Regions from separate parts of the Microbacterium sp. PAMC21962 genome, predicted to be linked through region 1. Evidence: predicted binding sites of a transcription regulator. Region 1 holds the regulator's gene; the other holds the start of a gene.
What was found. Region 1 encodes HspR, which represses chaperone genes until heat shock. Its sites were predicted from a motif close to AAGTTGAGTCNNNNNGACTCAACTT; they were not measured.
Positions count from the first base shown of each region.

Region 2: KY498_RS08780 (Hsp20/alpha crystallin family protein) is a predicted target of HspR. The motif match lies at 4,873-4,897, and genes of this name have one in related genera.

Region 1 is NZ_CP080381.1:2,205,810-2,217,945, forward strand. Features, by position in the region: gene KY498_RS10570 (GH92 family glycosyl hydrolase) at 1-1,813, shown strand, start outside; gene KY498_RS10575 (potassium channel family protein) at 1,845-2,579, shown strand; gene KY498_RS10580 (DUF2252 domain-containing protein) at 2,584-3,945, shown strand; gene KY498_RS10585 (heat shock protein transcriptional repressor HspR) at 3,952-4,395, opposite strand; gene KY498_RS10590 (DnaJ C-terminal domain-containing protein) at 4,398-5,381, opposite strand; gene KY498_RS10595 (nucleotide exchange factor GrpE) at 5,397-5,993, opposite strand; gene dnaK (molecular chaperone DnaK) at 6,006-7,877, opposite strand; gene KY498_RS10605 (MFS transporter) at 8,096-9,406, shown strand; gene KY498_RS10610 (DEAD/DEAH box helicase) at 9,481-11,295, opposite strand; gene KY498_RS10615 (DUF427 domain-containing protein) at 11,322-11,819, opposite strand; gene KY498_RS10620 (LON peptidase substrate-binding domain-containing protein) at 11,856-12,136, shown strand, end outside.
Region 2 is NZ_CP080381.1:1,820,428-1,832,563, forward strand. Features, by position in the region: gene KY498_RS08750 (DUF2207 domain-containing protein) at 1-841, opposite strand, end outside; gene KY498_RS08755 (MarR family winged helix-turn-helix transcriptional regulator) at 892-1,320, shown strand; gene KY498_RS08760 (ABC transporter permease) at 1,373-2,107, opposite strand; gene KY498_RS08765 (ABC transporter ATP-binding protein) at 2,104-2,871, opposite strand; gene KY498_RS08770 (DUF4287 domain-containing protein) at 2,888-3,184, opposite strand; gene KY498_RS08775 (DUF2804 domain-containing protein) at 3,225-4,262, opposite strand; gene KY498_RS08780 (Hsp20/alpha crystallin family protein) at 4,379-4,834, opposite strand; gene KY498_RS08785 (hypothetical protein) at 5,131-6,120, shown strand; gene KY498_RS08790 (L-serine ammonia-lyase, iron-sulfur-dependent, subunit alpha) at 6,207-7,706, opposite strand; gene KY498_RS08795 (alpha-amylase family protein) at 7,754-9,643, shown strand; gene KY498_RS08800 (DUF4395 family protein) at 9,652-10,182, opposite strand; gene KY498_RS08805 (hypothetical protein) at 10,417-10,632, opposite strand; gene KY498_RS08810 (DNA cytosine methyltransferase) at 10,835-11,491, shown strand; gene KY498_RS08815 (hypothetical protein) at 11,488-11,787, shown strand; gene KY498_RS08820 (DUF4031 domain-containing protein) at 11,784-12,122, shown strand; gene KY498_RS08825 (hypothetical protein) at 12,119-12,136, shown strand, end outside.

The DNA.
Region 1 (12,136 bases):
GTACCGGCTGCACCTGTATCCGAACGCGGCCCACGAGAACGCGGGCACGGCGGAGCAGCCCGCACCGGTGTACGCCGACCCGTTCGTCCCGTCCGGCCCGCATTCGGCCGAGGCGACCGGCGCGCCGGTCGTGGCGGGACGCCTCGCCGTCAACAACGGCTACTGGGACACCTACCGCACCGCCTGGCCGCTGTTCTCGCTCGTCGACCCGGACGGGGCGCGACGACTGCTGGACGGCATCCTCGAGCAGCAGCGGCGCACCGGGTGGATGCCGCGGTGGTCGGCGCCCGGATACGTCGACGCGATGGTCGGCACCTCCAGCGATCAGATCCTCGCGGACGGCGAGCGCTGGGGGCTGCTGGACGATGCGGAGGCGGCGTTCGCCTCGGGGTGGCGCAACGCCGGGGAGCGCGCACCGGATGCCCGCCGCGGACGCAAGGGCATCGGCCGCGGCCGCTTCCTCGGCTACATCCCCCGCGACACGCACGAGGGCATGAGCTGGAGCGTGGAGAACGCGATCAGCGATGCCGCGCTCGCCCGGCTCGCCCGGCGGCTCGCGGCGCGGACCCCGGAGCCGTCGGCATCCCGCTACGACGCCCTCGCCCGCTGGCTCGCCAACCGCTCGCTCTCCTACCGGCAGCTCTTCGACCCCGCCGTGGGCTTCTTCCGGGGGCGGGACGCCGACGGCGCGTTCCCGGGCGGGCGATTCGATCCGCGCGTCTGGGGCGGGGACTACGTCGAGACGAACGCGTGGGGCATGTCGGTCAGCGCGGTGCACGATCCGGCGGGGCTGGCGCAGCTGTACGGCGGACCGCGGGGACTGCGCACCCACCTCGATCGGCTGTTCGCGGAGCCGGAGACGGCCGACCGGGCCCACGCCGGCTCCTACCACCAGGTCATCCACGAGCAGCGCGAGGCCCGGGCGCTGCGCAGCGGGATGTGCGCCGTCTCGAACCAGCCCGCGCACCACATCCCGTACATGTACACCGCGAGCGACGAGCCCTGGCGGGCGGGCGGGGTGGCGCACGGACTCGCGCGGCGGCTGTTCACCGGCGGCCACATCGGCCAGGGCTTCCCGGGCGACGAGGACAACGGCGAGATGAGCGCGTGGTGGCTCTGGGCGGCGCTCGGCCTCTACCCGCTCGACCCCGCCTCGGGCGCGCTCGTCATCGGCTCGCCGCTCTTCGACGACATCTCCGTGGCGCGCTCCGACGGCTCGCGCCTGCGCATCCGCACGCGGCGGAGCGGTCCGGACGCCCACGTGCTGCGCTCGGCACGGGTGAACGGGATGCCGCTCGGCGCGCCGACGCTGCCGGTCGAGGTGCTCGCGGGCGACGTCGAGCTGGAGCTGGATGTCGGCGAGGTCCCGGAGGGAGCGCTCTGGACGGCGCCGACGCCGCCGGCCGCGCCCTGGCACCGTGATCTCACGGGCACCGCCGCGCGCGCCCTCCGCTCCCGCGGGGTCTGGTTCGCCGGACGACTCTTCGACGACGGCGCGGCGCGCGGCGACCGCGGCGTGCGTCTGCGCACCGGGGCGTGGGCCGGGTGGGCGTTCCCGGCGACGACCGTCGCGACCGATGCGACGGTGACCGCGGTCGGCGCGGTCGAGGCCGATGCGCTGCAGTGGGAGGCGAGCGAGGATGCCATGTCGTGGCGGCCCGTCGCGGTGACCGCACCGACGGCCCTGGCCCCCGACCGGACCACCCCGTTCCGCTTCGCCGAGCCGGTGCGCGCCCGCTTCCTCCGGGTGCGCGCCCGCCAGTCGGTGCGGCTGCGGCAGCTCGAGCTGTTCGACCTGGGCGACGCGCGCTGACGCCCCTGCAGACGGCCGCTAGGGTGGCCGCATGAGCGAGAGGAAGCGCCGCCGGCGGCCGCTGTCGCCGCGTGTGCTGCGATGGGAGGACCGGACGGCCTGGCCGATGTTCGCCCTGTCGCTGGTGTTCTTCGCGGCGTGGGTCTGGAGCCTGGCGGACACGAAGCTGACCGTGCACCAGCAGAACCTCCTGGTGGGACTGATCGGCGTCCTGTGGATCGTGTTCATCGCCGACATCGTGGTGCGCCTCGCGATCTGCGGGTCGCCGCGGGAGTTCCTGCGCACACGATGGTTCGAAGCGGTCGCGCTGGTGATCGTCTACCTGCGTCCGTTCGTGATCCTCGCCTACCTGTGGCGGCTGCCGTGGTTCCGCGCCAGCGCCTCGCGGCAGCGGCTGCGCCTGGTGATCCTCGTCTCGATCTTCACGCTGCTGTTCGTGTTCACGGCGTCGACGCTCGTGTGGCTCGCCGAGCGGCAGGACGCCCACGCGAACATCGTCAACCTGGGCGATGCGATCTGGTGGGGCTTCTCGACCCTGGCGACGGTCGGCTACGGCGACTTCGTCCCGGTGACACCGCTCGGTCGGACGATCGCCGTGGGGCTCATGATGGGAGGGCTCATCGTGCTGGGTGTCACGAGCGCCACGGTGATCTCCGCGCTCACCGACCAGATGCACCGGGTGGGCCAGCGTCTCCAGCACGAACGCGCGCTCGACGCCGCCCGCGGCTCGACGCCGGGGGACGCCGACGATTCGATGCCATCATGAGCGCATGACCCTCGCTTCCTGGACAGCGCCCACGAGCCGGCAGAGCGCGCACGAGGAAGGCCGCCGCGAGCGCCGACGCTTCCCTCGGAGGATGCTGGCCGAACTGCCGGCGCGCCGGCGCGACCCCCTCGGCATCCTCTCCGCCCAGAACGCCGCTCGCGTCCCGGAACTCGTGCCGCTGCGCGACGAGCGCATGTCGGCCAGCCCGTTCGCGTTCTATCGCGGCACCGCGGCGCTCATGGCGGACGACCTCGCGGCGGGGCCGACCAGCGGCATCCTCGTCGCGTCGTGCGGCGACGCCCACGTCGCCAACTTCGGCTTCTACGCCTCGCCCCAGCGCACGCTCGTGTTCGATCTCAACGACTTCGACGAGTCGGCGTGGGCCAGCTGGGAGTGGGACCTCAAGCGCCTGGTCGCCAGCATCGTCGTCGCCGGTCAGGCGACCGGACGCGACGATGCCGTCACCGCGGATGCCGCGCGCGCCGCGGTCGTGCGCTACGCGCGGGCCCTCGCCGTCGGCGACACCACGACGCCGCTCGCGCGGTTCTACCAGCACTTCGACGCCGCGGGCGGCCTGATCGGCGGCGACAAGGCGTCGCGGAAGGTGCTGCGTGCGGCGATCGCGGACGCCGAGAAGCGCACCGGCGACAAGGCCGTGCGCAAGATGACCGCCCTCGATCCCGACGGCCGGCTGCGCTTCGTGGAACAGCCGCCGACGATGACCCACGTCACCGACGAGATCGTCGCCGCGGTGGATGCCTCCCTGGCCCAGTACATCGCGACGACCCGCGCCGACGTGCAGCTCGTCCTGTCGCACTACTCACTGTCGGATGTCGTGCGTCGCGTCGTCGGCGTGGGCAGCGTGGGCACGCGCTGCTACGTGGCCGTGTTCGTCGACGGCGACGGGGCCGCCCTGCTCATGCAGGTGAAGGAGGCCGGCCGCAGCGTGCTCGAGGAGTACGGGGGCGCCGCGCAGCGCGCCGAGCTCGCCTCGTTCGTGGCGAGCCACGGGCAGGGCGGCCGGGTCGTCGCCCTGCAGCGGATCCTGCAGGGCTCGTCCGACCCGTTCCTCGGCCACTTCCGCGGCGCGAGCACCGACTACTACGTGCGCCAGTTCCGCGACATGAAGGGCGGGATCGACGCGGAGACGCTCGAGGACGCGCCCTTCCGGCTCTACGCCCAGGCGTGCGCCACGGTGCTGGCGCGCGCCCACGGCCAATCCCCGAACGCGGCGCGCGTGGTCGGCTACCTGGGTGCGGGGCGGGCCGCCGCAGAGTCCATCGTGGAGTGGGCGTACGGATACGCGGCGCTCTCCCGCACCGACTACGGCGCCTTCGTCGACGCCGTGGGCACCCGCACCGTCTAGTCGCCGCTACTGCTCGGGATCGGCGTCCGCCGCGGGCAGCGGTCGCCACAGGACGACTTCCGTCGCCCGGCGCACGCGCGTGCCGTGGCGGAGGGTCACGACCGACCCCGTCGCCCCCGCCGCGAAGACGCGGGAGCGACGGGCGAGCTCCTCCTGCAGCCGCTGCTCCAGCTCGGCGACGCGACGGCGCAGGCCGCGCGCCTCGTTCTCGAGCTCGATCAGCCGCGAGATGGCCGGCAGGCTCATGCCCTCGGCCGAGAGCGCGGCCACCTCGCGCAGCTGCTTGACGTGACGCAGCGAGTAGCGCCGCGACCCGCCCTGGGTGCGGCCGGGGACCACCAGGCCCAGCCGGTCGTACTGGCGGAGGGTCTGCGGGTGCATGCCGGCGAGCTCGGCGGCGACGGCGATCGCGAAGATCGGGGCCTCCTCGTCGGGCTGCTCGTCGCTCATCGTCACTCCCGGGCCTTGGCCATGAGGTCGGCGCGCGGATTCTCCTTCGGCTCCAGCTCGTGGAAGCGCTCCAGCGCCTCCTTCGCCTGGTCGTCCAGGTGCGCCGGGACGGCGACCTGGACCTCGGCGAGCAGATCGCCCGTGCCCTTCGCGGTGTGGACACCTCGGCCCTTGACCCGCAGCACGCGACCCGACGGGGTGCCGGGCGCGACGCGGAGCTTGACGGGATCGCCGCCGAGCGTCGGCACCTCGATCGTCGCCCCCAGCGCCGCCTCCGTGAAGGTCACCGGGACGGTCACGCGCAGGTTGAGCCCGTCACGCGTGAACACGGGATGCGGCCGCACGGTGACGCTCACGACGACATCGCCCGCCTCGCCGCCGTCGGGCGACGGCCGTCCGCGTCCGCGCAGCCGGATCTTCTGGCCGTCGGAGACCCCAGCCGGGATCTTCACCTTGAACGGCTTGCCGTCCTCGCCGGCGAGCGTGATGGTCTCGCCCTTGACGGCGGTCTGGAAGTCCAGCGTGGTGCGCGCGGTGACGTCGGCGCCGCGCTGCGGACCGCCGTAGCCGCGGAATCCGCCGGTCGACTGACCGAAGCGTCCCGAGCCGAAGCCGCCGCCCTGGCCGAACATCGAGAACAGGTCGTCGAAGTCGGCCGACTGCGCCGATCCGCGCGACTGGCCGAAACGGCTGAAGACGTCCTCGAACCCGCCGGCACCCGCGCCGGGCGCCTGGAAGCGTGCGCCTCCGGCGCCCATCGCGCGGATCTGGTCGTACTCCTCGCGCTGGGCCTTGTCGGAGAGCACGGCGTACGCCTCGCTCATCTCCTTGAACTTCGCCTCTTTCGCCGGGTCTCCCTGCGTGGAGTCCGGGTGGTAGGTGCGCGCGAGCTTGCGGTACGCCTTCTTCAGGTCGGCCTCGGACACGTCCTTGGAGACGCCCAAGACCTTGTAGAAGTCCTTGTCGAACCAATCCTGACTGGCCATGGACACCTCCTCCCGTCAGTCGGCGGAACCGGCGACGACGACCTTGGCCGGTCGCAGTTCGATCGTGCCCAGGCGGTAGCCGACCTCGACGACATCGAGGATGGTGCCGTCCTCGACCCCGCCGGGGTTCGGGGCGTGGAAGATCGCCTCGTGCTGCTGCGGGTCGAAGGCCTCGCCGGCGACGCCGTAGGTCTCCACCCCGAGGCGGGCGACGACGGCGCGCAGCTTCTCGGCGATCGCCAGCAGCGGCGAGCCCTCGACCAGATCGCCGTGCTTCTCGGCACGGTCGAGGTCGTCGAGCACCGGCAGCAGTCCCTTGGCGACCGAGCCCTTCGCGCGGGCGATCTCCACCTCGCGCTGCTCCTCGGTGCGCCGCCGGTAGTTGGCGTACTCGGCCTGCACCCGCTTGAGATCCAGCAGCAGGTCGCGGTCCTCGGGGGATGCCTCCGCCACCGCGGCCTCGTCCGTCTGCGCCGTGTCGAGGATGTCGTCGACGGTCAGCGCGTCGCCGTCATCCGCGGCCCCCTGCGAGTCGGGGCCGGAGGCGTGCGCCTCCGACCCCTCGTCACCGGGGACTTCGTCGATCGGCTCTTCGAAGTCCTTGTTCGTCATGGCTCGATTCTCTTACTTCTTCTCGTCCTCGTCGTCGACGACCTCGGCGTCGATCACGTCCTCCTCGGGGTTCGGCACGCTGCCGTTGCCCGGGTCGGCCACCGTGGGGTCGCCCTGCTCGCCCGCCGCCTGCGCCGAGGCGTAGATGGCCTCGCCGAGCTGCTGCTGCGACGCGTTGAGCTTGTCGAACGCGTTCTTCACGGCATCCTCGTCGTCACCGGCGAGCGCGGTCTTCAGCGCGTCGACGTCGGCCTGGACGGAGGTCTTCACCTCGGCGGGGAGCTTGTCCCCGTTGTCCTTGATGAGCTTCTCGATCGAGTACGAGAGGGTCTCGGCCTGGTTGCGGACCTCGGCGGCCTCGCGGCGCTTCTTGTCCTCGGCGGCGTGCTCCTCGGCCTCGCGCACCATGCGCTCGATGTCGTCCTTGGGCAGCGACGAGCCGCCGGTGATCGTCATCGACTGCTCCTTGCCGGTGCCCTTGTCCTTCGCGGACACGTGGACGATGCCGTTGGCGTCGATGTCGAAGGTGACCTCGATCTGCGGGATGCCGCGGGGAGCCGGCGCGATGCCGGTCAGCTCGAACGTGCCCAGCGGCTTGTTGTCGCGGGTGAAGTCGCGCTCGCCCTGGAAGACCTGGATCGCGACCGACGGCTGGTTGTCGTCGGCGGTCGTGAAGGTCTCGCTGCGCTTGGTCGGGATGGCCGTGTTGCGCTCGATGAGCTTGGTCATGATGCCGCCCTTGGTCTCGATGCCGAGGCTCAGGGGGGTGACGTCGATGAGCAGCACGTCCTTGCGCTCACCCTTGAGGACACCGGCCTGCAGGGCGGCGCCGACGGCGACGACCTCGTCCGGGTTGACGCCCTTGTTGGGCTCCTTGCCGCCGGTGAGCTGCTTGACCAGCTCAGTGACCTGCGGCATGCGGGTCGATCCGCCGACGAGCACGACGTGGTCGATGTCGCCGACCTTGATGCCGGCCTCGGCGATGACGTCATTGAACGGCTTCTTCGTGCGGTCGAGGAGGTCCTTGGTGAGGTCCTCGAACTTGGCACGGGTGAGGGTCTCCGACAGCGACACGGGGCCCGAGTCCGTCAGCGACAGGTAGGGCAGGTTGATGGAGGTGCTCGTCGAGCTCGACAGCTCCTTCTTGGCCTGCTCGGCCGCCTCCTTCAGACGCTGCAGCGCGATCTTGTCGCCCGAGACGTCGACGCCGGTGGTGTCCTTGAACTGCTTGATGAGGTAGTCGACGACGCGCTGGTCCCAGTCGTCGCCGCCGAGGCGGTTGTCACCGGCGGTGGCGCGCACCTGGATCGTGGAGAAGTCGTCGTCCTTGCCCACCTCGAGCAGGGACACGTCGAACGTGCCGCCACCGAGGTCGAAGACGAGGATGAGCTCGTCCTCCTTGCCCTTGTCCAGGCCGTAGGCGAGAGCGGCGGCGGTGGGCTCGTTGATGATGCGCAGGACGTTGAGGCCCGCGATCTCACCGGCATCCTTCGTCGCCTGACGCTCGGCGTCGTTGAAGTACGCGGGGACGGTGATGACGGCGTCGGTGACGCTGTCGCCCAGGTACTCCTCGGCGTCGCGCTTGAGCTTCTGGAGGATGCGCGCGGAGATCTCCTGCGGGGTGTACTGCTTGCCGTCGATCGACTGGGTCTTCCAGTCGGTGCCCATGTGCCGCTTGACCGACGAGAGCGTGCGGTCGACGTTGGTGACGGCCTGGCGCTTGGCGGTCTCGCCGACGAGCACCTCGCCGTCCTTGGTGAAGGCCACGACCGACGGGGTCGTGCGGAAGCCCTCGGCGTTGGCGATGACCTTCGGCTCGCCGCCCTCGAGGACGGAGACGACGGAGTTCGTCGTCCCGAGGTCGATACCCACTGCACGTGCCATTGTGTTCCCTTTCGTGAAACGGATCTGAGGAAGTCTGCGGGGTTGAGTCCTACCGGCTCAACTTCGATGTGTTCCACGATAGCCCCGGCATCCACGGCTGTCAAACCCAAGTTGATATGAATCGGCTCAACTTTCGTGACGGATGCCGGGAGTAACGTGACCTGCACGCGCGATGACGCGCCACCCGGTGTTCACCGAAGGGACATACCGTGACGAACATGTCACTGCCCGACCAGCCCGCCCCGCCGGCACCCCTCGCCCGCTCGACCGGTCGTGGCGCCGTGCTCGCGTGGGGGCTGTGGGACTGGGGATCGGCCTCGATCAACGCCGTCGCCACCTCGTTCGTGTTCACCGTGTACCTCACCGGCAGCGCCTTCGGTGACGCGGCGAGCACGTCGCAAGCCCTTTCGCTGGCCCTCACCCTCGCCGGCCTGGTGGTGCTCATCACGGCGCCGATCACAGGACAACGCTCGGACGCCTCGGCGCACCGCAAGCGGTGGCTCGCCATCAACACGGGCGTCGTCGTGCTCATGCTGGCGCTGATGATCTTCGTCCGCGAAGACACCGCCTACCTGTGGTTCGGGCTCACGCTGCTCGCGGTCGGCACCATCTTCTACGAGCTGGCGAGCGTGAACTACAACGCGATGCTCTCCCAGATCTCCACGCCGCGCACGGTGGGCAAGGTCTCCGGCTTCGGCTGGGGGATGGGCTACCTGGGGGGCATCGTGCTGCTGCTCGTGCTCTACTTCGGGCTCATCAAGCCCGACGTAGGACTGTTCGGCGTCACGGGGGCCGACGGCATGGCCGTGCGCGTGTCGATGCTCCTCGCCGCGATCTGGTTCGCTCTGTCGGCCCTCCCCCTGCTGTTCGCGGTGCCGGAGAACACGCCGTCCACGCCCGGCGCGGCGCGCATCGGCTTCTTCGCCTCCTACCGGGTGCTCTTCGGAACGGTCGCCTCGCTGTGGCGCGAGAGCCGTCCGACCGTCTGGTTCCTCCTCGCCAGCGCGATCTTCCGCGACGGACTCACGGGAGTCTTCACCTTCGTCGGAGTGCTGGCGACCGGCACATTCGGGCTCACCGCCGCGGACGTGCTCATCTTCGCCATCGCCGCCAACGTCGTGGCGGGCATCGTGACCATGGCGTCGGGCTTCTTCGACGACCGGTTCGGACCGAAGCCGGTCATGATCGTCTCGCTCGTCGCGCTCGTGGTCGGCGGCATCCTGATCTTCGTGCTCCACGACGGAGGGCCTGCCGTGTTCTGGGGCCTCGGTCTCGCGATGGCGATGTTCGTCGGGCCCGCCCAGTCCGCGTCGCGTACGTTCCTGGCCCGCAGCATCCCCACCGGTCGCGAGGGAGAGGTGTTCGGCCTCTATGCGACGACCGGCCGCGCCGCCGTCTTCCTCGCCCCGATGATGTTCGGCGTCTTCGTCACGCTCGGAGGCGATCAGTACTGGGGCGTGCTCGGGCTCGTCGCCGTGCTGCTCGTGGGGCTGGCACTGCTGATCCCCGTGCGTCCGCCCGCCCGCTGATCACGCCGCCCGGTCGCTGAGCGAGCGCAGCGAGTCGAAACGCGGCTCCCGCGCCGATAGATGCCGAGCCGCGCTCAGTCGCGGCGCGGGCGCCGCTCGCCGCGGTCGACACGCTCGCCGCGGTCCGGACGCTTGGCGGAGCGCTGGAACCGGTCGGGCTTGATCTCGATGAGGCGGCCGCTGATCCGCGTGCCCTCGAGCCGCTGGAGCGTGTCGCGGGGGAGGTCGGCGGGCAGCTCCACGAGCGAGAAGTCGGGACGGATCTGAATCGCGCCGAAGTCCTCGCGACGCAGGCCGCCCTCGTTCGCGAGCGCACCGACGATCTGGCGCGGCTCGACCTTGTGACGGCGCCCGACCTCGATGCGGTACGTGGCGGTGGGACCGCCGCTGCGCTCACGCCGGGGCCGGTCGCCGCGATCACCGCGGTCACCGTCACGGACGGGACGGTCGCCGCGGTCGCCGCGGTCCGCACGCTCGCGGCGCGGCTCGGGGCCGTCCGCGTCCAGCAGCAGCGGGGTCTCGCCCTGCGCGACGACGGCGAGCGCGGCGGCCACATCCGCCTCGGGCACGTCGTGGTGCGTGACGTAGTGGTTGATGATGTCGCGGAAGCGGTCGATGCGCTCGGTCTCGGCCAGCGCCGCCGTGATCGCGTCGTCGAACCGGGTGAGGCGCGTCGCGTTGACGTCCTCGGCGCTCGGCAGCGACATCTCGGTGAGGGGCTGGCGCGTCGCCTTCTCGATGGAGGCGAGCATCCGGCGCTCGCGCGGCGTGACGAAGCTGATCGCGTCGCCCGAGCGGCCGGCGCGGCCGGTGCGGCCGATGCGGTGGACGTACGACTCGGTGTCGATGGGCAGATCGAAGTTGACGACGTGGCTGATCCGCTCGACGTCGAGACCGCGGGCGGCGACGTCGGTGGCGACGAGGATGTCGAGCTTGCCGTCCTTGAGCTGGTTGACGGTGCGCTCGCGCTGCACCTGCGCGACATCGCCGTTGATGGCGGCCGCGGCGTATCCGCGCGCCCGCAGCTTCTCGGCGAGGGTCTCGGTCTCGTTCTTCGTGCGGGTGAAGACGATCATGCCCTCGAAGTTCTCGACCTCGAGGATGCGGGTGAGCGCGTCGACCTTCTGCGGGTACGACACGATCAGGTAGCGCTGGGTGATGTTGGTCGCGGTCGAGGTCTTCGCCTTGACGTTGATCTCCTCGGCATCCTTCAGATACGTGCCGGCGAGGCGACGGATCTGCGCGGGCATCGTCGCGGAGAAGAGCGCGACCTGCTTGCCCGCGGGGGTGTCGGCGAGGATCGTCTCGACGTCCTCGGCGAAGCCCATCTTCAGCATCTCGTCGGCCTCGTCGAGCACGAGGAACCGCAGCTCGGAGAGGTCGAGGGTGCCCTTGTCGAGGTGGTCCATGATGCGGCCGGGGGTGCCGACGACGATGTGCACGCCGCGGCGGAGCGCCGACAGCTGCTGCCCGTAGCCCTGGCCGCCGTAGACGGGCAGCACGTGCACGCCGCGGAGGTGACCGGCGTAGGACTCGAACGCCTCGCACACCTGCAGGGCGAGCTCGCGGGTCGGCGCGAGCACGAGCGCCTGCGGCGTCTTCTGCGACAGGTCGAGCTGCGAGAGGATCGGCAGCGCGAACGCGGCCGTCTTGCCGGTGCCGGTCTGCGCGGTGCCGAGCACGTCGCGACCCGCGAGCAGCGGCGGGATCGTCGCGGCCTGGATGGCCGACGGCGTCTCGTAGCCGACGTCCTTCAGCGCCTTGAGCACCGCGGCGTCGAGGCCGAGGTCGGCGAATCCGGGCGCCGCCGGAGCCTCGGCGGAGTCGGCGATGCGGGTGTCGGGCGCGGGAGCGGCCTCGACGGGATCGGTGGAGCTGTCAGAGGCCATGTGACCACGGTAGTCGCCCGGCGCCGTCACCACCCCATCGAGCCGGGCACTCCCTTGAACGGCCCGACGACGTTCGCCGTCACCCACCCGCCGTAGAACCGTCCCGGCTGCGGGGTGACGACCTCCCCGTCGACGGTGCACGCGTCCATCGGGGCGGCGTAGACGGCGACCCGATCGCGCAGGATGCCGTAGCCCGCCGAGGGCTGCGGATAGTTCCACGCCGCCCCCGGACGGGTGAGGCCGCCGCCCACCACGTCGAGGTAGCGGGCGGCACCCTTGAACTCGCAGAACGAGGAGCCTTCGGCATCCACCAGCGCACCCGGGGCGAAGTCGGCGATCGGCAGGTAGTAGACCGGCGGATGACTGGTCTCGAGCACGCGCACCGCGTCACGCGTGTCGGCGATCAGCTCACCGCCGAGGCGGATCGTCACCCGTGCCGCGACCGGCTCGACGCGGGGCGGGCGGGGGTAGTCCCACACCGACTCCTGCCCGGGAGCCGGCGTTTCGGGGAGAGGGCGGGGCATGCGCCCACTGTACGTGCGTCGGTGTTGACTGGACGCATGACCGTGATGCCGATGTTTCCTCTCGGGGCGGTGCTCTTCCCCCACACGCCCCTGCCGCTGCGGGTGTTCGAGCCGCGGTATCTGCAGCTGATGGGTGAGCTGCTCGACAGCGACGACCCGCAGTTCGGTGTCGTGCTGATCGAGCGCGGACACGAGACCGGCGGCGGCGATCAGCGGTCCGACATCGGCACGCTGGCGCGCCTCGTCAACGTCGCGGCCGGGGCGGACGCTCTGCAGGTGGTCGCCGTCGGCACCGACCGGTTCACCGTCGACGGGTG
Region 2 (12,136 bases), 390 kb from region 1:
CGGCGACGGCGAGGAGCCCGGCGACCGCCTGCCCCCACCCGAACGGCGAGGCCAGGTAGCCGGTGTCGTAGGTCGAGAAGGTGCCGTCCGTGAAACCGACCGCCACCGTCAGCGTCTCGTTCGGCTGCACGTCGTCCGCGACCGCCGTCACGATCGTGCCACCGCCGGCATCCGGCGACGCGGCGATCGACGTACACGGCGTCGAGGAGTTCTGCACCCCCTGATAGCAGGCCATCCGGCCCGTGAGGGCGGGAGCGAGCTCGGACCCCAGGTGCAGCCGCGCCGTCACGGTGCCGAACACCTGCGGCCAGTCGACGCCGTTGACGTCCCAGTAGAACTCCAGACCGGAGTCCGGGAAGACCCACGTGACGTTCTCGAGCGTGTAGGTCAGCACGAACGTCTGCGTCCCGCGCAGGAACCCGTCCGCGCGCGACACGATCGAGAAGGCGCCGTCCTCGCTGTCGATCTCGCTCGGGCGCGGCGCGCCGTTCTCGTCGGTCACGGACACGAGTTCCGGGTGCAGCGGCTGCCCGTTGTAGGTGGTCGGCAGCGACCGACGGATGCCGTGGTTCTGATCGGCATCCGGGAACTGCGCGACCAGCGTCTCGACCACCTCGAGGCGGCTCGTCCCGTCATCGGCGCGGGTCAGCGTGTAGTCCGCGGTCATCGACGAGAACGAGAAATCATCGGCGCTCGCCGGGCGCAGGGCGGGCGCGGATGCCGAGAGCGGACCCGCCGCGGAGGTCGCCGACGCCGGCGCCGCCGGACCCACGAGCAGCAGGGCCGCGAGAGCCGATCCGATCCCGACGAGCAGCGCCCGTCCGCGTCGCCGATGCCCCATGCGCTCCACCCTAGGCGGCGGTGCCCGGCCCGCGCACTACAGTGGACGCCATGACCGACCGCCGCCTCGCCGTCGCCGCGTGGGAGAGCCTCTTCCGCGCGCAGCACGAAGTGCTCCGCGAGATCAGCGATGACTTCGGCGAGGACGATCTGACGCAGGCCGAGTACGACGTGCTGCTCACCGTGGTGCGCGGCGACGACAACGCCGCCCGGCTGCGCGACGTCACCGCGAACATGCTGATCAGCCAGCCGAGTGTCTCCCGTCTCGTCGACCGGATGGTCGCGCGCGATCTCATCAGCAAGTGCACCGATCCGCACGACGGGCGGGGCGCCATCGTCCGGGCGACCGACAAGGGCGTCGCCGCGTTCCGCCGCGTCGCGACGGTCCACGGCCGCTCCATCGCCGAGCGGATGTCGGTGCTCAGCGACGCCGAGCTCGAGCAGCTCCAGCGACTCACGAGCAAACTGCGCGGCGCCTAGGGCCCAGAGGGATCAGGGGGGCTCAGGGGGGCTCAGGGGGCCCAGGTGCGGCTCAGGGGGTGCGCCGCCGCAGGGTGAGGGCGGCGAGCGCGAGGCACAGTATCGCGACCCCGGCGACCACGAGCACCGGCGCCCAGAGGTCCCATCCGTCGTCGCCCGCGCTCACGGCGGCGACGGCGTCGATCGCGTAGCTCAGCGGCAGCACGTCGCTGACGGCGCGCAGCACGTCGGGCATCTGATCGCGCGGCAGGAAGAGGCCGCCCAGCAGCAGCTGCGGGAAGACGAGCACGGGCATGAACTGCACGGCCTGGAACTCCGTGCGCGCGAACGCGCTGGCGAGCAGGCCGAACGCCGTCCCCATCAGGGCGTCCACCACCGCGACCACGCCGAGCTGCCAGATCTCGCCGTCCACCTCCAGCCCGCACACCACGACGGCGAAGGCGACCGTGACGACGGCCTGCACGAGCGCCACGAGCCCGAAGGCGAGCGCGTAGCCGAGGATGACGTCGGCTTTGGCGATCGGCGTCGTCATCAACCGTTCCAGCGTGCCGCCGCGACGCTCGCGCAGCGTCGTGATCGAGGTGACCAGGAACATCACGATGAACGGGAAGACCGCCAGGATGCCGCCGCCGAACTGCGCGAAGACCCCCTCTCGGTCGGAGAAGATCCAGGCGAACAGTCCGACGAGCAGCGCCGGGGCGGCCAGCATGAGCACGATCGAGCGGGGATCGTGGCGCAGCTGGCGCAGGACGCGCGCCGTCGTCGCGTCCACACGGCGCGCGTTCACGGCATCCCCCCGTCGCCCGTCGCGCGCACGAGCGCGAGGAACGCCGCGTCGGGATCGGTGGTCCCGGTCGCCGCGAGGAACCGCTCCGGCGTGGAGTGCGCCAGCACCCGCCCCTCCCGCAGCAGCACGATCTCGTCGCAGCGCAACGCCTCGTCCATCACGTGGCTCGACACGAGCAGCGTGGCACCGGCATCCGCGAGGGAACGGAAGATGCCCCACAGCGTCTCGCGCAGCAGCGGGTCCAGGCCCACGGTCGGCTCGTCGAGCACGAGGAGGTCGGGCGCGCCGAGCATCGCGACCGCGAGCGAGACGCGTCCGCGCTGGCCTCCGGAAAGGGAGCCCACCAGCCGGCGCTGCTGCGGCCGCAGCCCGACGTCGTCGAGGACGCGCGAGACGTCGCCGCGCGTCGCGCCGAGGACCGCCGCGAAGTACTCCAGGTTCTGGGCGACGGTGAGATCGTCGTAGACCGACGCCCCCTGACTGTCATACGCCACGCGGTGGCGCAGCGGCCGCGATCCGGCGGGCGCGCCGAGCACCGTCACCGTGCCCGCCGCGAGGCGTTGCACCCCGACGATCGCACGCATGAGCGTCGTCTTGCCGCTGCCGCTCGGCCCGAGCAGCCCCGTGATCCGCCCCGCGGCGATGTCGAGGTCGAGCCCGTCGAACACCGCGTCGCGTCCGCGCCGCACCACGAGGCCGCGGACGACCACGGCCGGGGCCGACGCTGCGGCCGGGGCGGACGACACCTCGGGAATGCTCGTCATGGGGGCATTATCCGCCTCAGGAGGCGCGCGCGGGGTTCGTGGCCTTGCCGTCCAGCCACAGCGTGTCGCTCGCATCGCTGTGGGTCGACGCGGTGCCCACGTGGGTCGACGCGATCTTCGGGCCCTTCGTGATCACGTGCACGAGAGCCATCGCATGCCCGCGGCCGAGGCCGTACTCGTCGGCGAGCCACGCGACGATCTCCCCGGCCTTCGTGCCGGGGCCGAAGCCCTTCTGCGTCGCCTGCTCCACGAACTGGCGCGGGGTGAGCCCGGTCTTGTCCTCGATGTTGTCGAGATATGCCTGAAACGACATCCGTTTCCCTTCCGGCGGTGCCTCCGCCTCGTGTTCAGCTCTACCAGCGATTGCGGACATCCTCGGCGAAGCCCTCGATGCCGTCGAAGTCGATGACCCCGCCCTCCACGGCGACGCGTCCCGACCACCGGCCGAAGCACTGGTCGGTGCGCGAGGCGACGACCCCGAGGCTGGTCGCCGACCGCTTGTCGAACGCGGGCTCGAACACCGCGTCGAGACCGCCGCCGCGCACCCGCCACGGACGCAGCGGCGTGGCGAGGTCGTAGTCCCAGGCGACGGGGACGGAGATCTTGTGCAGCACGCCGTCGACGACCACGCCGTTCTCGGTCGCCCCCGTCCCATCGGTCCAGCGCCCGCCCACCTGGATGCCGAACGTCCGGCCGTCGGCGAGCAGACCCGACCCGGCGCCCCAGTTCCACGCGACGTCGTACGGCCAGCGGCCCCGCCCGTGATCCAGGACCGCCCACGACCCGGCCGGCACGTCGTGATCGATCCCGTCGAGGGTGAGCGTGCCGGATGCCGGCAGCGCGACGTCCTTCACGGTGTACTGGAAGCGTCGGGACGACCACGGCACCACGACGGCGAGCAGGTCATGGCCGGGCGGCCGGGTCACGGTGATGTCGAACGACGCGGCGGGGATCTCCGCGTGCAGCCGCCAGAGCTGCCCGCGCTCGGCGGGCGCGATGGTCGCCGCGAAGTCGCGATGACGGGCGATCGTGATGCCCGTGCCGAGCGAGCCGGGCAGCGACACCTCGCGCGAGGGCAGGACGGTGGCGTTGCGGGACCACGTGCGTCCGGTGGCACGGTCGCGGATCCACACTTCGTGGACCGCGGCGTAGTCGAGCGACGACACGGTCAGCGACACGATGTGCGTGGGCGTGATGACGTTCCAGTACTCCCACCGCTTGTTGCGACCCCACGATCGCACGAACCGGCCGCGCCCCCGGCCGATGCCGTCGGTGTCGACGAGGGGCGTCCGGCTGAACCCGATCGCGGCCGGGTTCAGCCGGCCGTCGGGGCGCGTGAGGGAGACGGGTGCGGTGAGCTCGCGCTCGTGCGCGGCGGGGAGGTCGGGCATCGGCATCCTTGCTGACGTTCCGGGTCGGGTGCTTCGACACTAGCGCTGTCGACGCGAACCGCCCCGGTCCGAGGCGGACGCGGGGCGGTTCGGGCGGTGGCGCGGGGCGCCGACGGTCACGGCTCGACGGGCTGCGGCTCCTGTGCCGACGCGTGGGCCTGGATCGTGGGCGCGCCGCCGTCGGCGACGACCTGGACCTTGCGTGGCTTGGCCTTCTCGCTCACGGGGATCGTCACGGTGAGCACGCCGTTGCTGTAGGTCGCGGCGATGCCGTCGGTGTCGATGCCCTGGCCGAGGTTGAGCTGGCGCAGGAAGCTCGCGGTCTCGCGCTCGCGCGTGATCCACTTCACTCCCTCGCCCTCGGTGAGGGTGCGCTCGGCGCGGATCGTCAGCAGCTGGCCGTCCACGTCGATGTCGACCGAGCCCGGATCGATGCCCGGCAGGTCGGCGCTCAGCACGTAGTGGTCGCCGTCGCGGTAGAGGTCCATCGGCATCCGGCGCGGTCCGCGGCGCGTGTCGAAGAGGCCCGACGCGATGCGGTCGAGGTCACGGAACGGGTCATACGTGGCCATTGTTCTCTCCTGTTCGTGTATGGCTCTGTGAGTTCTGAAAGTTGAGCCTCATCGACTCAACTAACTTCAGATTAGCACTCACCCCAGGAGAGTGCCAACGGTTCACGCACAGCGAACCCTCCCACCTGCCCGGGCTCAGTTGACGCACGAGCCGGAAACCACGCCACCGTTTCCGGCGTCGGCGCCAACTCGCCGGGCAGCGCCCTCCTCCTCCCCAGACGGCGCACCCGCGCACGTTCTCCACGGGGCCTCGCGGCGCGGCGCGCGACGGCAGCGAATGCGCCCACGCTGAGGGGATGCCGCGCCCACCACGCCCGCTTCCGTCGACTCTGCCCCAGGTCTTCACCGCCGCCGATGCGGCGGCGGCGGGCGTCGCCCGCGGACGACTCGCGGCGCGCGACCTGGACGCACCCTTCCGCGGAGTCCGCCTCCGGCGTGAGGCAGACGACGCGGCGACGCTCGGCGAGGACGCCCCGGACGAGATCGCGCGGCGCGCCATCCTGCGTCGCGTCCGCGCGCACGTGCTGGTGCTTCCGCCCCACGCGTTCTACATCGGAACGACGGCGCTCGCGATCCACGGACTCCCCCTCCTCGACGCGGATGCCGCGGCATCCGGCGACCTCGACGTCGCCGTGCCTGCGCCGCACCGTGCGCTCCGGCGGACGGGCATCGCCGCCGTGCAGGTCGCGCCGATGCTCGTCCACTCCACGGTCCGGGCCGGAATTCCCGTCGCGACGCTCGGCTCCACCTGGGCGATGCTCGCCCGTGAGCACTCGACACGCGATCTGGTGGTCATCGGCGACGCGATCATCCGCGTGCCCCGCGACGGATGGGGGCGGCGTGTGCCCGAACGCCAGCTCGCCAGGCCCGAGAACCTGGGTGCGGCCGTCGCCGCAGGACGCCGACAGGGAATCGGGAAGCTCCGGGCAGCACTCCCCCTGCTGCGCACGGGCAGCATGTCGCCGCTCGAGACCGACTGGCGACTGTCGCTCATCGGGACCGGCCTGCCGGAGCCCGAGCTCGACGTCGAGGTGCGCACCTCGGACGGGCGATTGCTCGGCATCAGCGACGGCGCGTTCCGGGCTCACCAGGTCGCCGTCGAGATCGAGGGTGATCACCACCGCACCTCGCGTCGCCAGTGGGCGCGGGACCTCCAGAAGTACGCCGACTACGCGAACCTCGGCTGGGACGTCGTACGCCTGACCTCCGCGCACATCCGTCAGGATCCGTCCTTCGGCGCGGCACTGGTGCGCGCCGCCCTCGCGCGCCGCGCCGCGCCTGCGTGACCGGCCGCTCGGTGGGCCCGTTCGCCAGAAATGGCAGCGCGGTTTGCGGCGCGAGCGCCAACCGAACCGCGGCTGCGAGCCGGTGCTCAGCACTCCACGACGTTGACGGCGAGACCGCCCTCGCTCGTCTCCTTGTACTTCGTCGACATGTCGATGCCGGTCTGGCGCATCGTCTCGACGACGGCGTCCAGCGGCACGTAGTGGGTGCCGTCGCCGCGCAGCGCGAGACGCGCCGCCGTCACGGCGGTGGAGGCCGCGATGGCGTTGCGCTCGATGCAGGGGATCTGGACGAGCCCGCCGACGGGGTCGCAGGTGAGGCCCAGATGATGCTCCATCGCGATCTCCGCGGCGTTCTCGATCTGACGGTTCGTCCCGCCCATCACGGCCGTCAGCCCGCCGGCCGCCATCGCACACGCCGAGCCGACCTCGGCCTGGCATCCGCCCTCCGCACCCGAGATCGACGCGTTCGCCTTGAACAGCGAGCCCAGCGCCGTCGCCGTCAGCAGGAACCGACGGATGCCGCGGCGCCGGTTCGCCTCGGCGAGCGCCTCGGCCGAGGCCACGACCGCCTCCGGCGCGGGATCGGCCTCGCCGTGCAGGCCGAGCAGCGCCGAGCCGACCAGCTCCCCGTACGGGGTGACGGCGTTCGCGGCGCCGATCCCCGAGTCGGCGAGGAAGCGCCACCAGTACATCGCGACGGCGGGCAGGATGCCGGCCGCACCGTTGGTCGGCGCCGTCACGACCCGTCCGCCCGCGGCGTTCTCCTCGTTGACGGCGAGGGCGAACGCGCCCAGCCATTCCCCGGGCAGCTCCCGCCCGGAGGCGGCGACCTCCTCCAGCTGCGCCCGGATCGCTCCGGCGCGCCGCTTCACCTTGAGCATGCCGGGGAGCACGCCCTCGGCGTGCAGCCCCGCGTCGACGCACGCGGCCATCGCGTCCCAGATCGCGTCGAGGCCGGCGGCGACCTCCTCCTCGGATCGCAGCGCCTCCTCGTTGCGTCGGGCGACCTCCGCGATCGTCAGACCGTACTCGTCGCAGACGTCCAGCAGCTGCGCCGCCGTGGAGAAGGGCAGGGGCGAGGATGCCGCGGACACGGCCGCCTCCTCGCCCTGGCGGCGGATGAACCCGCCGCCGATCGAGTAATAGGTGTCCTCGCACACCGCCGCTCCCGCGGCATCCCGCGCGACCAGCGTCATCGCGTTCGGGTGACCGGGAAGGCGCGTGCGCGGGGCGAGCACGATGTCGGCGCGCGCGAACGCGACGGCGAGACGTCCGTCGAGCAGCAGGTCCGCCCCGTCCGTCCATCCCGACCACGCGCCGCGCACGAGAGCCGGATCGACCGTCTCGGGCTCGTGGCCCTGCAGCCCCGCCACGACGGCGTCGGGTGTGCCGTGACCGATGCCGGTGGCGCCGAGGGAGCCGTACAGCGCGCACTCGACCCGGACGATCCCGGCTCCCGTCGCGGCGGCGCGATCGGCCGCGCGGCGCGCGAAGTCGCGGGCCGCGCGCAGCGGACCCACCGTGTGGGAGCTCGAGGGGCCCACCCCGATGGAGAACAACTCGAACGCCGAGACGTACGCACTCACGCTCCGAGCCTACGCGCCGGTTACGCTGAGAACTCGGAGGGGGCACCATGACCGCACTGACGAGGCCGGAGGTCGACCTCCGCGCCGCGCTCGAGGCCTGCGAGGGCGCCGGACGCGTCGACGAGGGGTTCCTCTCCCGCGTCGATGCCCAGTTCCCCCGCCTGCACGAGCTCTTCACCCGTCTGTACGGCGATCGCGCCGACGGCCAGGAACAGCTCGCGGCGACCGTGGCCGCGGCATCCGCGTCGTGGAACGCACGCCCGCTCGACCTGAAGGTGCGCGACGCGCAGCGCGAGGCCGACCCCGAGTGGTTCCAGTCCGAGCGGATGCTGGGCGGCGTCTGCTACGTCGACCGCTACGCCGGCAACCTCGCCGGCATCCGCGACCAGATCCCGTACTTCCGCGAGCTAGGACTGACCTATCTGCACCTCATGCCGCTGTTCGACGCCCCCGACGGCGACAACGACGGCGGCTACGCGGTCTCGAGCTACCGGCGCGTCAACCCGAGCCTGGGCACGATGCAGCAGCTCACCGAGCTGGCGGCCGATCTGCGGCTGGCGGGCATCTCGCTCGTGCTGGACTTCATCTTCAACCACACCAGCGACGAGCACGAGTGGGCACGCAAGGCCGTCGCCGGCGACCCCGAGTACGCCGACTTCTACCTGATCTTCCCCGACCGTGAGATGCCCGACGCGTACGAGCGCACGACGCGGGAGATCTTCCCCGACGACCACCGTGGCTCGTTCGTGCCGCTGGAGGACGGCCGCTGGATCTGGTCGACGTTCTACCACTACCAGTGGGACCTCAACTACGCGAACCCCGCCGTCTTCCGGGCGATGGCGGGTGAGATGCTCTTCCTCGCGAACCAGGGCGTCGAGGTGCTGCGCATGGACGCCGTCGCCTTCATCTGGAAGCGGCTCGGCACCTCGTGCGAGTCGCTGCCCGAAGCGCACCTGCTGCTGCAGGCGTTCAACGCGGTGCTGGCGATGGCCGCTCCAGGCATGGTGTTCAAGTCGGAGGCGATCGTCCACCCCGACGAGGTCGTCAGCTACATCTCGCCCCACGAGTGCGAGCTGTCGTACAACCCGCTGCAGATGGCGCTGACGTGGGAGGCGCTGGCCACCCGCGACGGACGGCTGCTGCAGCAGGCGCTGGATCGCCGCCACGCCCTGGCGCCGGGCACGGCGTGGGTGAACTACGTGCGCAGCCACGACGACATCGGGTGGACCTTCGCCGACGAGGATGCCGCGGAGCTCGGCATCGACGGCTACGCGCACCGGCAGTTCCTCAACCGCTTCTACACCGGACGCCACGAGGGCACCTTCGCGCGCGGCGTCGCCTTCCAGGAGAACCCCGCCACGGGGGATGCCCGGGTGACCGGGACCACCGCGTCGCTCGCGGGCATCGAGGCGGGCGATCCCGGTGGCGAGGACCGGGTCGTCCTCGCCCACGCCCTGGCGCTGTCGACCGGCGGCATCCCGCTGCTGTATCTCGGCGACGAGGTCGCGCAGCTCAACGACTACACCTACGCCGACGACCCGGTGCGCCACGGCGACACCCGGTGGGTGCACCGCGGCAACCGTCCCCGCGACGCGTACGCCCACCGCGGCGACGACACCACGGCCGCCGGCCGCGTCTTCCACCGCCTCACGAAGCTCATCTCCGTGCGCCGGCAGTCGCCGGAGCTCGCCGGCAACGCCCTCCTCCCCTTCCACACCCCGCACGCCGCCGTCGTCGGCTACCAGCGGCCGGGCGCCGAGACGCGCATGCTGGTGCTGGCGAACGTGGGGGATGCCGAGGTCACCATCGACCCGCTGACCCTGTCGGGTTTCGAACGGACCGCGTTCGACCCGGTGCACGACGTCGAGGTCGACCTCGACGAGGGCGTCGCCCTCCGCCCCCACGGCTTCGTGTGGCTGCGGGTCCGCCCCGTCTGAGGCTCAGCTCAGGCGCCGAGCAGGCCGCCGCGCGGGCGGAACACCCCGGCGCGGGCCAGCGCGAGGTACAGCAGGCAGCCCAGGCACAGGCCGAAGGCGGCGTTGAGGAAGGCTGCGATGAACGCGGCGGCTGCAGCGATCGGCAGCGCCCACGCGACGCCGGCGATGTGCAGCACGAGCCCGACCGTCACGACGATGAAACCGACGACCTGCGCGAACCGCGGCGGACGCGGGTCTTCGAGGTCAACCGGCGGCCGCAGGCGCGGCCGGATCGCGACCCGGTACAGCGCGCCCCACGGCGCGGTGCGGGGAGCCGCGAAGCCCCACACGAACAGCAGGTCGACGACCAGCAGGAGCAGGAACGCCGGATCGGTGACGCGCTCCCCGGGCGTCGTCGCCGTCGTGGCCGTGGAGGAGCCGACGAGGGCGAGGAAGGTGCCGACCAGAAGCAGGGCGGCGGTGACGGATGCCGCGAACCGCGGGCCGCGCGGATCGATGCCGGCGGGGCGTGCGGTGGACGGGGCGGAGGAGGTGGTCACCCTCACACGGTAGGCGCGATGGCGGCGTCCGGGGCCGTCGCCGTCACAGTTCTTCATGCACGAGCGTCGTCATCGACGGCGTCAACGAAGAAGGCCCGCGGCATGCCGCGGGCCTTCTTCGTTACTGTCTCAACACAGTGTGCGCCCGAAGGGACTCGAACCCCTAACCTTCTGGTTGGTAGCCGACCAGGCTGAGCGCGCCGCGGACGATGCCGCGTTCTGGTCAATCGTATGTCAGGAGTTCCCTGACACCGAATTGACGAACGTCGCGGGGGTCGTGTGATGGGCCGTCGAGCACGTCGAGAGCGCGACACGCTCGAATATCTCGCTGCCGCTCGTCGCTTCATCCGCCGCGCTGGTGAGCGCGTGGCGGATGCCGACGAGTTCGAGCTTGCCGAGCTTGTGGCCCTTCGTGCCGAGCTTGAAGCGGCGATCGTGACCGCCGTCCACGGTCAGCGGTCGATCGGTCGCTCGTGGGCGTACATCGGCGCCGCGCTCGGGATGAGGCGGCAGAGCGCGCAGGAGCGCTACGGCGAGAAGGCTGCATCATGATCTACCCCGACGAAATTCCGGTGTGGATCGGTCTGCCGCTCGCGCTCGTGCTGTGCGTCGTCTGGCGACGCCAGGTGGTCGTGGCGAGGAGGTCGCGGCGATGAACGAGCTGCGCGTTCTCAACGCCTACGCCGGGATCGGTGGGAACCGTCACCTCTGGCCCACCGAGTGGCACGTGACCGCCGTCGAGATCGATCCTCGGGTCGCGGCCGAGTACGCACGCCGCTATCCGAATGACACCGTGCTCGTGGAGGACGCGCACGCGCACGTCATGAAGCGCGCGCACGAGTACGACGCCCGATGGACATCGCCGCCGTGCCCGACGCACTCACGCCTCGCGGTGAACGTCGCCAAGCGGAAGGGCGTGGAGCCCGCGCCTGACCCACGCCTATGGGCCGAGATTGAGCACCTGCGCTCCCTCGGTGGCCGCTACGTGGTCGAGAACGTGCACACGTACTACGCGCCCCCCATCGCGCCAGACGTGGTGACCGAACGGCACTACTACTGGACGAGCACCCCGCCCCTCGCGCTTACACCGGCGGTTGTTCTCCCGATCAGCGGCCGTCGCGTGGGCCTGACGGCGGACGCGATCGCGCAGAGCTACGGCCTACCTCATCTGCCGGCCGGCTCGGTTGCTGACCGTCGTAAGGCGATGCGTAACGCTGTGATCCCGCACGAGGGCTATCAGATCGCCATGGCCGCATTCATACCAGAGCTTGTGTCAACCAATCACACGAACGGTAGGAGCGCACGATGAGCACCGAGACTGATCCGCTCGTGTGGAGCGTAGACCGCTCCTGGGGCAATGTGAAGAAGAACCGCGACGGCGATATGTATCCGAGCGACTATCGCAAGTATCACGTCGACCGAGGTGACACGACGGCAAAGTGCAACAGCCGCATCTTCCTCAACTCGATGAAGCTCACTCGCCCGGTGGGCTTCGGGGGCGCGATCTATGACGACATGCCAGCGGGGCGGGCGTCCGAGTTGAACCGTGAGGACGTGTGTCGGCGGTGTGTCCCGTTGATGCCTCAACCGGGTGATCCGTCATGAGCGTCTACGTGGATGACATGTTCAAGAAGGCCACCGTTCCGAACGGTGCGCGAAGCGTGACGGGCGAGTGGTGCCATATGCAGGCCGACACCCGCGAAGAACTCGACGCGATGGCCGACAAGATCGGTCTGCGCCGTTCGTGGATTCAGTACCCCGACGACGATGTTAAGCGCCATTACGACGTGACGCGACCCCGACGAGCCGCCGCTGTCGCGGCCGGTGCGGTCGAGATCGGGATGCTCGACCTCGCGCGGCTGCGCGCGAAGTGGCGAGCTGACCGCAAGGCACGCAGTTCGGCTGTACAGGACCACCCGAACGGTAGGAGCGAACGATGACCGAGACGCGAGCA